DNA from 2 places in the Chimaeribacter sp. YP20170169 genome. Region 2 is predicted to be linked to the other one. Evidence: predicted binding sites of a transcription regulator. Region 2 holds the regulator's gene; the other holds the start of a gene.

Region 1 (7,676 bases), 1.0 Mb from region 2:
CGCCAGCGATGCAACATTGGGTCTGGCGGGGCGGAAGCTCTTTCTCTCTCATCTGATGCGCCTTATTCGAGGGTATTGATAACGATTATCATTGGCACGCCCACGCCGTCAACCTCTCGCTGCCATTGGCGACGTATCAGCCAGCAATTCCTCTCCTCTCGTTCTGCCCGTTGAAAAACAAGGCAAAAACAGCACGGGGTTGATGATTTTAAAGGCAGGGTTGTAACGCAATGTAACGGTGATGGCGCTTTCTTCATCCGCCCGGCGCCGGGTGGAGGTTTACGCGCAGCGCGGGTGAGCCGGTGGCTGTGGGAAAATCGGTCTTCTGTCGGGGCGGCAGTCTGGATGTCTGAACTTTGCCACATTTTGCTACATTTCTGCCGGGTGAAAACTTGATGTACCCGGCATGAGGGTTTAGGGTTCGCCCCCTTCAAAAAGGGGATTCCGATGAAAACATCTTATGGCTATGCCGCCCAGTCGGCTGACGCGCCGCTGGCGCCTTTTCATTTTGACCGTCGCCCGGTAGGCGCAGACGATGTGCGCATTGAGATCGAGTTTTGTGGCGTGTGTCACTCCGATCTGCACATGGCGCGCAATGAGTGGAACATGAGCCGCTACCCGCTGGTGCCGGGCCATGAGATTGTGGGCCGTGTCACCCATGCGGGCGCGAACGTTAGCCGTTTCCAGGTCGGCCAGCGCGTTGGTGTCGGCGTGATGGTGGACTCCTGCGGCCAGTGTGGGCAGTGCCGCGAGGGCGAGGAGCAGTATTGCGACGCGGGCTTCACCGCCACCTATAACGGCGAGGAGAAGATCCTTGGCGGCACCACCTTTGGCGGCTACGCCAATGATATCGTGGTGAGCCAGAGTTTTGTGGTTAGCGTACCGGAGCACCTTGACGCGGCCGCTGTCGCGCCGCTGCTCTGCGCTGGCGTCACCACCTGGTCACCGCTGAAGCACTGGAACGTGCAACCCGGCCAGCGCGTTGGCGTGGTCGGCCTTGGTGGCCTCGGCCACATGGCGGTCAAGCTGGCGACCGCGATGGGCGCAGAGGTAGTGCTGTTCACCACCTCTCCCCACAAGGGTGAGGATGCCCTGCGCCTCGGCGCGAAACAGGTGGTCATCTCCCGTGACGCCGAACAGATGGCGGCGGTGGCGAACAGCCTCGACCTGATCCTCAACTGCGTGGCAGCGCCCCATGACCTCAACCCCTATCTGGCGACGCTGAAAAGCAACGGCAGCCTGATCCTGGTCGGCATTCCGGACAGCCCGCACGCCGCGCCAGAGATCACCCCGATGGTGTTCAAGCGCCTTAGCATTGCTGGCACCTCCATCGGCAGCATCCGTGAAACCCAGGAGATGCTCGATTTTTGTGGGGAACATGGCATCACGGCTGATGTCGAAGTGATTAGCATCAACAATATTGAGCAGGCCTTCACCCGCATGAGCCGTGGTGAGGTGAAATACCGCTTTGTGATTGATATGAATTCCCTCCGGGCGTAATCCCGCCCACTCCGTCGTAGCCCTTCCGCCGCCGGTGCAATGCCGGAGGCGGACAGGCGGGGACGGCCCAACCAGCCCTCGCGCCTTCTACCCTGCTTTCTTTTCGCGCCATGATGCGTTAGCCTTTCTGATATAACAGGTTTTTCCGCTATTTTTTCGCCGCCTTGGCACCACCAGGAATGAGAGTGTCTATGCAATTACCTGACAAACCGTCTGATGAGCTACACCGTCTCGCCACCCTCCGTGCTTACAATATCCTTGATACCCTGCCCGAAGAGCGCTTTGACCGCCTGACGCGTCTGGCCCGGCGGCTGTTCAACGTGCCGATTGCGCTGGTGTCGCTGGTGGACATGAACCGCCAGTGGTTCAAATCCTGCCAGGGGCTGGAGGTGCATGAGACGCCGCGCGACATCTCGTTCTGCGGCCACGCCATCCTTGGCAATGAGATCATGGAGGTGCCGGACGCGCAGGAGGATGTCCGCTTCCACGACAACCCGCTGGTCACCGGCGAGCCGAACATCCGCTTCTACGCTGGCTGCCCGCTGGTGGTGACGGATGGCGTCAAGCTCGGCACCCTCTGCCTGATTGACACCGTGCCGCGCCACCTGACGGAGGAGGATCGGCAACTGCTGACGGATCTGGCCTGCATGGCAGAGCAGGAGATCAGCGCCATGCAGCTGGCGACCATGGACGCGCTGACCCAGATCTCCAACCGGCGCGGCTTTGAGACATTGGGCCAGCACGCGTTGGGGGTGTGCCAGCGCCTTGGGTTGCCAGCGTCGCTGCTGTTCTTTGACCTGAATGAGTTCAAGGCGATCAATGACAACCTCGGCCATGCGGAGGGCGACCGTGCGCTGCGCGACTTCGCCTGCCTGATCCAGTGCAGCCTGCGCAATAGCGACGTGGTGGGCAGGCTGGGCGGTGATGAGTTCGCGGTGCTGCTGACCAATGCTCGCGCCGAGGAGACGCAGCACGCGCTGGCGCGGCTGGAGGGGAAGGTGGGCGAGTACAACCAGCGCGATGGCCGTGGTTACCCGCTGCGCTACAGCGTCGGGCAGATTGATTACAACGGGCGCGATCCGGTGGAGATAGGCCGCCTGCTGGCGGAGGCCGATGCGCTGATGTATGCGCAAAAACGCGGCCAACGGCCCTCCCAACGATAAAAAATTTGCCTTTAGGCTAACACCGTTCGGTTAAGCAAATGATCATGTGAACGAGTCGGCAAATAGATGACAACAGCCCCATCAGTTTCCTGATGGGGCTTTTTTATGCGGCTGACCTGTCAGTGGGTATGCACCTCAACAATGTCCCCGATGCGGCTGCTCAGGAACAGTTGGTGCGGCACCTCCACCTGATAGGTCTGCGTATCGTGCGTGACCTCCAGGATATAGCGCTCACTCTCAAAGGACTCAATCGGGATAAAGCCGAAGAACCCCTCCGCGACGCTAAAGGTGCGAGTGGAGGGCAGGGCATAGCGCCGGACAATGCGGGCGGCCAACGGGGTCTGACGGCCAGTCAGTGTGCCCCAGGTTTGGGAGACCGGGGAGAGCAGCATGGAACGCAGGCTGGCGCTAAGCAGGCCAGCAGCCTCTTTCAACGACGCAGAGACGCGGGCAGGGGTGCTCGTATTCATGATCGTTACCTCGTGGTCAGGGTCATCCCGCGGTCAGGTTCCGGCGGGCACCACCCAATATTTATCGTTATAACCACACGAGATCAAATCATTTTTCTATATAACTTAGTGCGCTTTCGCAGCGGCCTGAAGGATAACGCTTTTTGCGCCCGGCCGGCGGCGCTTCTCCGCCTGCAACAGCGGGCAGGAGGGGCACATCTCATGGTCGCACAGCTCGTAGCGCAGGCAGCACTGGCGGCGGTAGCGCGGGCTGGTGGCATCGGTGGGGATCTCATGGCGCATTGGGTCACACAGCGGGTTTTTACTGCCGTCACACAACTCACGGGCCGCGAGCAACGCCTCACCGGCGTGCACATCGGCGTTGACCAGCTGCGCCTGCTCAATGCCCCAGTGGATGCGCACCGCGGCGTTGTTCCAGAAGATGCCCGGTTTCAGGCCTGCCATCTCCGCCATGATGCGGCAGAGCGGCGCGATGTGCTGCACCATGCCATCAAAGCGGGACAGCGGCTCGCGCTCCGCCACCGGCTCGCCATCGCCGGCCAGCATGAATTGCAGCGGCAGCCCCTGCTCATTCAGCTCAAACCAAATGTGGCTGGCTTCAATCGGCAGTTGCCAGTCGCGGGCGAGGTTGATGATCACCCAGACCGGCAGCAAACGGGCGAAGTACCACTGTGACCACATGGAGACGCGCGCGCGCTGCTCGCTGGCCGGATGGGCCGCCAGGTAGCTGGCCATCACGGCCTGCGCGCCCTCTGGCGTCAGCAGTTGCGTGGCCGACACCGCCCCGGCTTGCCCGGCGTAGGGGATGAACATGGGCCTGACCCAGTCAAGCGGGCCATCAGCAAAGGAGTCCAGGATTGTCTGCATTGTCACGCGCGGCACCACAAATCAGTTGTTCAGCCTCTCCCGCACCATAGGGTGCGGCGTTGTGCAGGCAGTGTAATAAAGTCTGATGGAAAATAATAATGATTTCTATTTGTATTATTATCTGAACGTGCGCTCCCTTCCTCCGTGCTTGCCTGCCGCCGTAAGCTGGCCCTCGCCCGCGACCTTGTTTAGAACCAGTTGAAATAAACCCACTAAAACAGGGGATTGGGATACCCTGCCAAACCTTAATGATAATAAATATCATTTACATTCAACTTAAGTTGTGGTCTATAATGCCGAAAAATTCTTGCCCCTGCCGTGGCGGCGGGGCGTACCCTTTTGGCCGGAGGCTCACGTGGCTGACTATTACACGCAATTCCTGACCCTGAAACATGCCCAGCCGCGCCTCTATGCGCGGGATCTGGCCCACCAGATGGGCGTGAGCGAGGCCGAACTGACGGCGGCGCGCGTCGGCCATGACGCCGTGCGGCTGGCGTTGGCTCCCCCGGCGCTGCTGGCGGCGCTGGAGACGGTCGGTGAGACCAAAACCCTCGCCCGCAACGCCTACGCGGTGCATGAGCAGATCGGCCACTACCGCAACCTGACGCTGACGCCGCACGGCGGGCTGGTGCTCAATCCGCGCGCGCTGGATTTGCGTCTGTTCACCGGCCAGTGGCAGAGCGCCTTTGCGCTGGAGGAGGCGCACCCGCAGGGCGTGCGCCGCAGCCTGCAAATTTTTGACACGCACGGTGATGCGGTACTGAAAATCTACGCCACGCCCCATACCGACCTTGCCGCCTGGCAGGCGCTGGTGGCGCAGTTTACCTCCCCGGACAACCCGCCGCTGGCGCTGGACGCAACAGTGCCGACGGCCAGCGGCGAAGCGGATCTCACCGGCTTTGAGGCTGGCTGGCGCGGCATGACCAACGTCCACCAATTCTTTGTGCTACTGAAAAAGTACCAGTTGACCCGCCAGCAGGCGTTCCGCGCGGTGCCCGCGGATCTCGCCCAGCAGGTGGATAACCGCGCGTTGGCGCAGTTGCTGGCGGCGGCGCAGCAGCGTGGCAATGAGATCATGATCTTCGTCGGCAACCGCGGCGTGGTGCAGATCTTCACCGGCGCGATCCACGAGGTGACCCCGATGCATGGCTGGCTGAACGTCTTCAACCCGCACTTCACCCTCCATTTACAAGACCAGCAGATTGCCGAGAGTTGGATCACGCGCAAGCCGACGGCGGATGGCATGGTCACTAGCCTTGAGCTGTTCGCGGCCGACGGCACCCAGATCGCCCAGCTGTATGGTCAGCGCCATGAGGGTGAGCCGGAGCAGGCTGTCTGGCGCGAGCAGCTGGCACAGCTGGTGAAACCGGCCGGGGCAGTGGCATGAGGCGGCTGCTGTGGTGCGCGCTGCTGCTGGCCAGCGGCGTATCTGCCGCGCCGCGGGTGGTGACGGTAGGTGGCGACGTCACGGAGATCGCCTATGCGCTGGGTGCGGCACCGGATCTGGTGGCGCGTGACAGCACCAGCACCCAGCCGCCGGCGGCCACCGCGCTGCCGGACATCGGCTACATGCGCCGGCTGAATGCCGAGGGCATTTTGGCGATGCAGCCCTCGCTGGTGCTGGCGAGTGCGGCGGCCTCACCGGCGCTGGTGTTTGAGCAACTCAAGCGCAGCGGCGTGACGGTGGTGACGGTGCCGGAGGCGGAGAGCCTGGCGGCGATCCCCGATAAGGTGGAGGCGGTGGCGCAGGCGTTGCACCGTGAGGCGCAAGGGCAGGTGCTCAGCGACCAGTTGCGCGGGCAGCTGGCGCAGATGCACTACCGCGCCCTGCCAGTGCGGGTGCTGTTCATCATGAGCCACGGCGGCATGAGCACGCTGGTGGCCGGTGAGCACACCGCCGCCGACCAGGTGTTGCAGGCCGCCGGGCTGCGCAATGCGATGCAGGGCATCGAGGGCTACAAGCCACTGTCGGCGGAGGGCGTGATCGCCGCCGCGCCGGACTTGGTGCTGGTGACCACCGATGGCGTGCGCACCCTCGGCGGGCAGGCGCAGATCTGGGCACTGCCGGGGCTGTCGATGACCCCGGCGGGGCAGGCGAAGCGTCTGCTGGTGCAGGATGACATGGCGCTGCTCGGCTTCGGCCCGCAGACGCCGGCGGCCGTGCGCCAGCTGCGCGCGGTGGCCGAGGCACTGCGGTGAGTCGCGCCGCCTTTCCGGCGCACAGGCTCTGGCTGCTACTGGCGCTGCTCGCCGGGCTGACACTGTTGGCCGCGCACTACGGCACGCTGCGCCTGCCGCTGTCACTGCCCTGGCAACGCCAGCAGTCGCCGGGGCTGTGGCGCATCTGGTTTGAGATCCGCCTGCCGCGCGTGCTGCTGGCAGTGCTGGTCGGGCTGGCGCTGGCGCTCTCCGGCGCGGTGATGCAGGGACTGTTCCGCAACGCACTGGCTGACCCCGGTTTGTTGGGGGTGAGCAGCGGCGCGGCGCTGGCGGTGGCGCTCAGCATCCTGCTGCCGTTGCCGCTTAGCGGCATGGCGGCGCTCTACGCCCCGGCGCTGGCGGCCTTCGCTGGCAGCCTGCTGGTGACGCTGATCATCTTTTTGCTCTGTCAGGGCGGGCGGCAGCCGGTCGCGCGGCTGCTGCTGGTAGGGATTGCCATTAATGTGCTGGCGGGGGCGCTCACCGGGCTGCTTTCTTGGCTGAGCAGTGACCAGCAGTTGCGCCAGCTGTCGCTCTGGGGGATGGGCAGTCTGGGGCAGGCGCAGTGGCCGCTACTGCTGGCGGTGGCGACGCTAGTGATTCCGGCGGCCTGTGGCATCCAGTTTTACGCCCGGCGGCTCAACCTGCTGCAATTGGGCGATGAGGAGGCGCACTACCTCGGCGTGCCAGTGCGGCAGACCCAGGGCTGGTTGCTGATCCTCAGCGCCCTGCTGACGGCAGCGGCGGTGGCCGCCAGCGGCATCATCGGCTTTATCGGGCTGGTGGTGCCGCATCTGGCGCGGCTGGCGCTCGGGGCGGATCACCGCGCGCTGTTGCCTGCTTCGGCGCTGCTGGGCGCAATTTTGCTGCTGCTGGCCGATACGCTGGCACGCACCGCCGTCGCGCCAGCGGAGATGCCGGTCGGGCTGATCACCAGCCTGCTCGGCGCACCGTGGTTTTTGTGGCTGATGCTGCGCCGCCGGGGAGACGATCATGGCTGAGCCGCTGCTGTGCGCCCGCGATCTGCACTACCGCGCGCAGGGGCGGGATCTGATCACCGGGATCTCATTGTCGTTTGGCGCCGGGAAAATGATCTCGTTGATCGGCCCCAACGGCGCGGGCAAGTCCACACTGCTGCGGCTGTTGGGCGGCTACCTGTCACCCTGCAAGGGTGTCTGTCTGCTGGAGGGCACGCCGCTTGGCGAGTGGCCGCTGGCAGCGCTGTCACGCAAGCGGGCGGTGATGCGCCAGCAGAGCCAACTGGCGTTTGATTTTGCGGTGCACGAGGTGATCCAGATGGGACGCGCACCCTGGCCGCTGCGCGGCAGCGCGGCGGTGGTGGAGGAGGTGATGGCGCTGACCGGCTGCGACCTGCTGGCTGGCCGCCGCTACCGCCAGCTCTCCGGCGGCGAGCAGCAGCGGGTACGCATCGCCCAGACGCTGGCGCAGCTCTGGCATCCGGCGGGGCCGCAGGGGA
Region 2 (7,676 bases):
GTGACGGCCCGCGCTACCACGGTGGCCGGAGGTGCCGAACTTCACCGCGTGTGCGGCATTGCCCGGCTCCGGCTGCAATACGTAATATTGCGACGTCAACTGTGCCACATTAATCAAATCGCTCTGCTGAGCAGGTTGCCCTGCGCGTGGATGATTGGCCACCGGCACTTCTCCCTTTCGCGTAAATTAAATGGTGCCGCAAACTTTATCGGTCAGTTCCACCGGGAACTGCATGGCCTGCATGATGGTTTCAATCATGCTGCGTTTGCGACCGGTATTGGTATTGGTGATGACCCAGTACGGCGTGCCCGGCACTGGCTTGGGCTTGGTGTGGTTGCCGCTCTGGAGGAGGGTTTGCTCGTCGCCGGCAAAGTAGGTGCGCGTGCGGCCGTGCAACGTGTCTGTCGCCGCCGCGAACTCCTGCGGCGCCAGGCTATAGAGGGTTGACAGCACCAGCATAAAGCGATTGACGGCCTTATTCTGCTCGGCGTATTCGTCCGAAAGCAGCAGCTCACGCATCGCCCGCACCTTGTCACGCGGCTGCGCGGCCGGGGCTGGCGCGGTCACGGAGGGGGCGGCGGCCTGCGGCTGCACCGGGGCCGGCGCGGGGGCAGGCTGGGCCTGCGATTGGGCGGCCATGCTGGCTGTCGCGGCGCGCGCCGGTGCCTGCTGGCCCGGTGTGAATTTCAGCATACGGCGCAGGATATCGGACGCGCTTTCACCAATGTGCTGGGTGTGGCTCGCGATATAACGATAGAGCTCTTCGTCAACCTCAATAGTTTTCATCTTTATCCAGTACTGTTTTTCTACTTAATTCAATCGAAAAGAGTATACAAGCTAATCCGGTTTCGCGAACAGCTTCCTTCAGGTCGTACCTAAAATGCAGACTATTACCCAAATTTGCTACGTCGCCGGGCGCATTGCCGTCTCTCAATCATGGGGAAGATCGCTGTTTGCCATGATACCCTAAGCGGATTGTCTCTCAGTACGAACTTCGCTATGAAATTGAATTATCGCTTACAAACTGAACACTCGCCGGCGGGGGCGTTGCCGGTGGTGCTGATTCACGGCCTGTTCGGCAGCCTTGATAACCTTGGCATCCTGGCGCGCGGCCTGCGCGACCGCCACCCGATTGTGCAGGTCGACATGCGCAACCACGGCCTTTCGCCACGCGCGCCGGGTATGCGCTACCCGGAGATGGCCGCCGACCTGAAGCAGTTGCTTGAGGAGCTGGCTATCCCGCGCGCCATCGTGATTGGCCACTCAATGGGCGGCAAGGCGGCGATGGCGCTCACCGCCGTCGCCCCGGAGGTGGTGGACAAGCTGGTGGTGATTGACGTCGCGCCGGTGGACTACCAGACCCGCCGCCACGACGAGATCTTCGCCGCCATCCGCGCGGTGAGCGAGGCGGGCATCACCCAGCGCAGCGCCGCCGCCGCCCTGATGCGTGACCATCTCGCTGAGGAGGGGGTCATCCAGTTCCTGCTGAAGTCGTTCCATGAGGGCGAGTGGCGCTTCAATGTGCCAGTGCTATGGGAGCAGTATGCGCACATCACCGGCTGGGAGCCGATCCCCACCTGGCCGCACCCGACGCTGTTTATCCGCGGCGGCCTCTCCCCCTATATCAAGGAGAGCTACCGCGATGAGATCGCGCGCCAGTTCCCGCAGGCGCGCGCCCACGTGGTGGCTGGCACCGGCCACTGGGTCCATGCGGAAAAACCAGAGGCGGTGCTGCGCGCCATCGATCGCTTCCTGACAGAAGCCTGACCGGCCCTCAGTTCAGCGCGCTGTCTGGCCAGTATTTGTAGCCGTTGACCATCGCCTGCGCCACTAGCCCGTTGTCTGTCACCTGATAGAGGCTGACGCCGCTGGCGGCGCGCAACTCCTCCGGCAGGGCGTCATTGATCGCCTTGCCGGAGAGCGCCTTACCCTTGTCCTGATACTTGGCCGCCGCCTGCGCACTGGCCCCGACCATCACACCATTGTCGATAAAGCCATGCAGGCTCTCAGGGGTGTGGAACACCATCAGCGTCCGCGTCTGGTTGATGCCCAGCCCCAGCCCGGCACCGGCCTGCGCCATCTTCATATAGGTCTCACGCCCACTGCGGTTGTCATGCACCACGCCATAGCCCGACCCCAATCCCACCACCATGATTTTGCTGCTGTTGGCGGCAAATACCCCGTAGCCGCTGGCGTGGGCCAGCGCGTTGGTCGCCTCTGGGTAGCGGGCGCGCACCTCTTTCAGCGTGTCCTGCTTGAGCGTCTGGATGGCCTGACGTTGCTGGGCGGCGGTGTCGCCCTGCGCGCCACATCCCCCTACCAACATGGCAATCATCACGGGTAAAAATGGTTTAAAGTATTTTATATCAAACATTTATGCTTAATCCCTGAGCAGAAGGCGCGTATTCTGTCAGGTTTTTCCACCTCTGGCACCTGCCGCCCCGATTGATCGCACGGAGTGAGAAACGGGGTGAAACGCCAACAGATGAAGCCGAACAGGCAGTTAGGCATTGTTCAGGCCGCGCGTGCTGGGGTATTATGGCGCGCTATGTCTTGCCCCGTCAGCGTCGGTTACGCCGCGCGGCGGCGGTAAAGTGGGTTAAGGTTGATTGACCTCAACATGTATTCACCGAGCCATCCGGCTGTGCTCAGGCGCAGGCAGATGTTGACTCCTTAGTCGTACCTCTACCTATGGCAAAAGAACAAACGGATCGCACCACGCTGGATCTGTTCGCAGATGAACGCCGGCCGGGACGCCCAAAAACCAATCCACTCTCCCGTGATGAACAGCTCAGGATCAACAAACGTAACCAGTTGCGACGCGACAAGGTGCGGGGCTTGCGCCGGGTAGAGCTGAAGATCAACGCGGACGCCGTGGACGCGCTCAATAAGCTGGCGGAGCAGCAGAACATCAGCCGCAGCGAGCTGATTGAGCAGATGCTGCTGGCGCAACTGCGCAAGCAGCAAGACGACGCCTGACGGCCTGCCGGCGGTGACACCCTTCGCCGCCAGCATGGCCCTGCCTCCTCCCCCGCCCTCCCTAACGCTTGCCCGCGGATGTCTTTGATCGTAGGGCACCAATGCAGGAAAAAAGCGCCGCAAGCACACAAAGGCGATAACACCCGCGCCATTTGGCCGATAGAATATTTGACCATTCTGGCTGTTGGGAAGCCGGCTGGCTCCCTGGGCGCGGCGGCGTGATGATGTTCACCCCGCGGTGACTTTGCTATCATCAGCAGCATCCGCACCTGTCAATGGCAGGTAAATTAATTAAGAACAAGAGGTTAAAGAATTATATGGCCGTAGTGGGAATCTTCTTCGGATCTGACACCGGAAACACTGAGAACATCGCCAAAATGATCCAGAAGCAACTGGGTGCCGATGTGGCGGAAGTGCATGACATCGCCAAGAGCAGCAAAGAAGATCTGGAAAAGTTTGACATCCTGCTGCTGGGCATCCCGACCTGGTATTACGGCGAAGCGCAGTGTGACTGGGATGACTTCTTCCCGACGCTGGAAGAGATCGACTTCAACGGCAAGCTGGTGGCGCTGTTTGGCTGCGGCGACCAGGAAGATTACGCGGAGTACTTCTGTGACGCGATGGGCACCGTGCGTGACATCATCGAGCCGCGCGGCGCGACGCTGGTCGGCCACTGGCCGGTAGCTGGCTACCACTTTGAGGCCTCCAAGGGCCTGGCCGACGACAGCCACTTCATTGGTCTGGCCATTGACGAAGACCGCCAGCCGGAGCTGACCAACGAGCGCGTCGACGCTTGGGTGAAGCAGATCTCCGAAGAGCTGAGCCTGGCTGAGATCATCGGCTAAGCTCCCTCACGGCCCGGGGTGTCGATTTCTGACCGAACGGGCCGGATTTATCCCGCCAGACACCAAAAGATCGGCTACAAGTTTGTAACTTTATACAGTATCGGGGTACACTGGCGCCGGTGTATTTCCTATCCATCAACGCATTGCAACAGTGTATTAACAATGGCGCGAACGGCGTTAACAGGCGGCGTTTTCTTTTGAACCCGTGAGTTCTATAATGAGACGCAATTAAAACCGTTGCGCCGCCTGATGTCATAGGCTGTATGCCTCAACGTGAATAGCATAGTAACAGGACAGAATCCGCATGACTGACAATAACACCGCATTAAAGAAGGCCGGCCTGAAAGTCACGCTTCCCAGACTTAAGATCCTGGAAGTGCTGCAAGATCCGGAATGCCATCATGTCAGTGCGGAAGATCTTTATAAGAAGCTGATTGATATGGGCGAAGAGATTGGTCTGGCCACGGTTTACCGCGTGCTGAACCAATTCGACGACGCCGGCATCGTGACCCGTCACAACTTTGAAGGCGGCAAGTCCGTATTCGAGCTGACGCAGCAGCAGCACCACGATCACCTGATCTGCCTTGATTGCGGTAAAGTGATTGAATTCAGTGATGAATCTATTGAGATCCGCCAGCGTGAAATTGCCAAGAAACATGGCATCAAGCTGACCAACCATAGCCTCTACCTCTATGGTCATTGTGAAGCCGGTGATTGTCGCGAAAACGAAGGTTTGCACGACAAGTAACCAATCTGCGGGACGCAGGACGCCCCCCGCAGTATAAAGCTCCCGTCAGCACGGGAGCGGCAGGTAACTGCCAGTGAAAACCGCTTTGATGCGGTTTTTTTTCGCCTGTTGTCTGCCCGGCGCGCTGGCCGGGCGGGGCCATGTCGTCAGAGGGCGACCTCCTCACTACGGCTGACGCGCTTGCCATCTGGGCTGAGGGTGCGCACCCACGCCTTCTCCCCTACCGTGGGCTTGGCCTGCGGGTTATACGCCTGCCAGTTTTTGCCATCTACTGAATATTGGATAACCAGCCCCGGCAGCGCCACGTTTGCCTCCAGCACGCCGGCATTGATGCGCGCCCCCGGCACGGGCAGCCGGTAGGCGACACCCTGCCGATCCAGCTTCGCGATCTCACGCTGCCCCATCAGATTGGCGAAGCGCTGCCAGTCGGTGGCCAGTTGATCACGGTTGACCCAGTGGGTCTTGCCGCCCTGGAACTCCCGGCCAGGCTGGTACGGCAGCTCCCAGTCGGCGCGGTGCCAGGCGCGCTCCGCCAGCACCATCAGGCGCGGGTAGATGCGGTACTCCAGGTCACTGTCGGTGCGGATGGTTTCGCTCCACACCTGCCCGGACATGCCGTGCGCGCCCGGCCACGGGGCATCGCTGCGGGCGGTGAAGGCGTTGCCGTCGCGGTCAACGGAGGTCTCGGCGTTCTGCGGCAGGTTGTCCGGCGCGAAGCTGAAGATCTTGGCTTCATCGCTGGCGCGCGTGGCCCAGTAGTAGCCCGGCTCACGGGCGCTGACCTCGTAGGGTTTGTCAAAGTAGAGGTAGTCAGGGTTGGAGAGGGTAATCTCATAACCCTTGGCCGCCCACTCGCCGGCAGTCTGCGCCCCGCCCCAGTAGAGCGTATCCCAGAAGTTTACCCCTACACGCGGGGTGGCGAAGGCGCGGGCATCTTTCGCATCCTTCAGGCCATCCTGCCAGGCCTGCATCCGGTCGATGCCATGCGCCTTGACCAGCTTGCTGACCTGGATGGCAAAGTAGCTGGAGAGGTGGTCAAAGGCCGTGGCCCCGCCCGATTTGACCAGCGTCTGGCACACTTGCGATTTCGACCACGGCAGATCCTCTTTGCTCAGGTCGATGGCCCCTTTCGTCGGGTCTGCTGGCGCTTTCAGATCTTGGTAGCCCGGCCCAAGGCGGATATTTTTCGCCTCATCACCGCCAAAGTGCCAGGTGGTGAGCGGCTGCCCCGCCTCCCGGTGCATGGCGGCAATCTCGCCAATCACCTTGTCAACAAAGCGCAGCGACGACGGCATACAGGGGTTGAGGTAGCTGCGGCGATCGTAGTACTGCACCGAGGTGGTGTTGGAGGTGTCGGTCGGGTCGAGCAGCCGGTAGGCCTCCGCCTCTTCCAGTTTGCCAGCCTGTTGCAGCCGCTGATAGCGTGCCTCCATTGAAACTACCGCCGCTCTGGCGTGGGCTGGCATGTCTATCTCTGGGATCACCTGAATTTGCCGCGCCTGCGCGTACTTCACAATCTCAATGTAATCCGCCCGGCTGAAGTAGCCGCTGCCGTTATTGTTGCTAAAGGGGCCAGACCCCAGTTGTGGTAGCAGGCAGCGCGTCTCCTTCAGGTCGTGGCAGCGCTTGCTACCGATCTCCGTCAGCTCCGGCAGGCCGGGGATCTCAATGCGCCAGCCCTCATCATCACTCAAATGGAACTGGAAGGTATTGAGCTTATAGGCCGCCATCTCATCCAGTAGCCGCAACACTGCCGCCTTGCTGTGGAAGTTGCGGCCCACGTCCATGTGCATCCCTCGGTAAGGGAAGCGCGGCGCATCCTCAGCCGTCAGCTGGGCAATGCGCTTCTCGCCATTGACCGGCACCAAAGAGAGCAGCGACTGCACGCCGTAGAAGACGCCACTGTGGTCGAAGCCCACCACCTCCGCGCCGCGCTCGCCAATCACCAACCGATAGGCCCCATCGACCGCCTGCTTGCCGCTGAAGGCGTTACGGTCAATGCGGGTGGTAAGCGGGTAGCCGCCGGGCTGCTCCGTCAGGCCCAGCAGTGCCATGCGCGCCCGTACCGCCTGCTGTGACGGCATCGGCAGCGCTGACAAATCAGCCGCCAATCCTTTGTCCAGCACCACGTCGCCAGCGCTCACCTTCACCTGCAACGGCGTTGGCATGATCTGCCCACGCAGCGAGGCGGCAGGCACCTGCGCGACATCGCGGTTTTTCACAAAACGGGTGGCCGGGGTCATCGCAATGTTGTTATCTTCCGGGGCGCGCTTCAGGTTCGCTGGCGTGATCTCGCCGACAAATTGGGAGACATCCTCGGTATCGGTGTTGCGGATGATTTTCGGTTCCGCGCCCTCAGCGGTGACGTACCAGCGCGGCATAATATCGCTGTTAGCGACCTGCCAGTACTCCACCACCATCGGGATGTCGGTGCGGCCCTTGGCCGGGAAGCCCTTGAAGGCGGCGGTCGGCGTCAGGCGGTGCAGGTCACCGGTCAGGCGGGTGACGGTAAATTGCGGATCGGTAACCTGTAGCACCTGCCGCACACTGTGGAAGTAGATCGCCCAGTCGCGGTCATTGACCGCGCCGCCGGGGTTGCTTAGCGTCAGGGTGACGGTGTTGCAGGCGGCCCAGTCAGCCCCCAGCGAGCGGCAGTCGGTGCCGTGCTGGCCAGCTTGGTTGTCATTGATCTGGTAGTGCAACGTGAAGGCGCTGATGCGATCGACCGTCTGCTGGCCCGCTTGGGCGGGGGTAGTCAGCATCAGGGCAAACAGCGCGGCGGAGAGCGCAGTGGGTGTAAATTTCATGGTGTTCAACCTCTGTCTGGGGCGGTGGGCCCGCCAGCAGCGGCACCCTGCCGCGTGGTTAAAATAGCGTGAAGGGTGCGATCACGATGAACTTGACGTCTTTCTCATCCTGGAAGATGTTGCCGTAACCCCCACCCCAGCTCGGCAAGTCAGAGTGGTTGTTGTATTGGGTGTAGTGCAGCTTGATTTGGGTATCTTTGGCGCGCCCATCCTGCACGGTGTAGACCGCGTCCAGGCTCCAGGCGCTCTCTTTCAGCCGCTGGCTCTGGTCATAGATGGGATTGCTGCTGGGGTGGG

What was found. Region 2 encodes Fur, which represses iron uptake genes when iron is present. Its sites were predicted from a motif close to ATAATAATGAGAACNACTATCAA; they were not measured.
Region 1: the regulator Fur is predicted to act here: its motif matches at 4,249-4,271, upstream of fhuF (siderophore-iron reductase FhuF).

The regions. Positions count from the first base shown of each region.
Region 1 covers NZ_CP176824.1:1,748,964-1,756,639, forward strand. Annotated here, with positions in the region: partial or broken gene ACK3SD_RS07775 (FAD-dependent oxidoreductase) at 1-52, opposite strand, end outside; gene ACK3SD_RS07780 (NAD(P)-dependent alcohol dehydrogenase) at 448-1,500, shown strand; gene ACK3SD_RS07785 (GGDEF domain-containing protein) at 1,692-2,663, shown strand; gene ACK3SD_RS07790 (hypothetical protein) at 2,783-3,133, opposite strand; gene fhuF (siderophore-iron reductase FhuF) at 3,239-4,000, opposite strand; gene ACK3SD_RS07800 (hemin-degrading factor) at 4,356-5,387, shown strand; gene ACK3SD_RS07805 (heme/hemin ABC transporter substrate-binding protein) at 5,384-6,199, shown strand; gene ACK3SD_RS07810 (FecCD family ABC transporter permease) at 6,196-7,200, shown strand; gene ACK3SD_RS07815 (heme ABC transporter ATP-binding protein) at 7,193-7,676, shown strand, end outside.
Region 2 covers NZ_CP176824.1:2,762,770-2,770,445, forward strand. Annotated here, with positions in the region: gene pgm (phosphoglucomutase (alpha-D-glucose-1,6-bisphosphate-dependent)) at 1-162, opposite strand, end outside; gene seqA (replication initiation negative regulator SeqA) at 187-786, opposite strand; gene ybfF (esterase) at 1,000-1,767, shown strand; gene ACK3SD_RS12560 (lipid-binding SYLF domain-containing protein) at 1,775-2,326, opposite strand; gene ybfE (LexA regulated protein) at 2,692-2,979, shown strand; gene fldA (flavodoxin FldA) at 3,297-3,824, shown strand; gene fur (ferric iron uptake transcriptional regulator) at 4,129-4,572, shown strand; gene ACK3SD_RS12580 (beta-N-acetylhexosaminidase) at 4,719-7,388, opposite strand; gene chiP (chitoporin ChiP) at 7,438-7,676, opposite strand, start outside.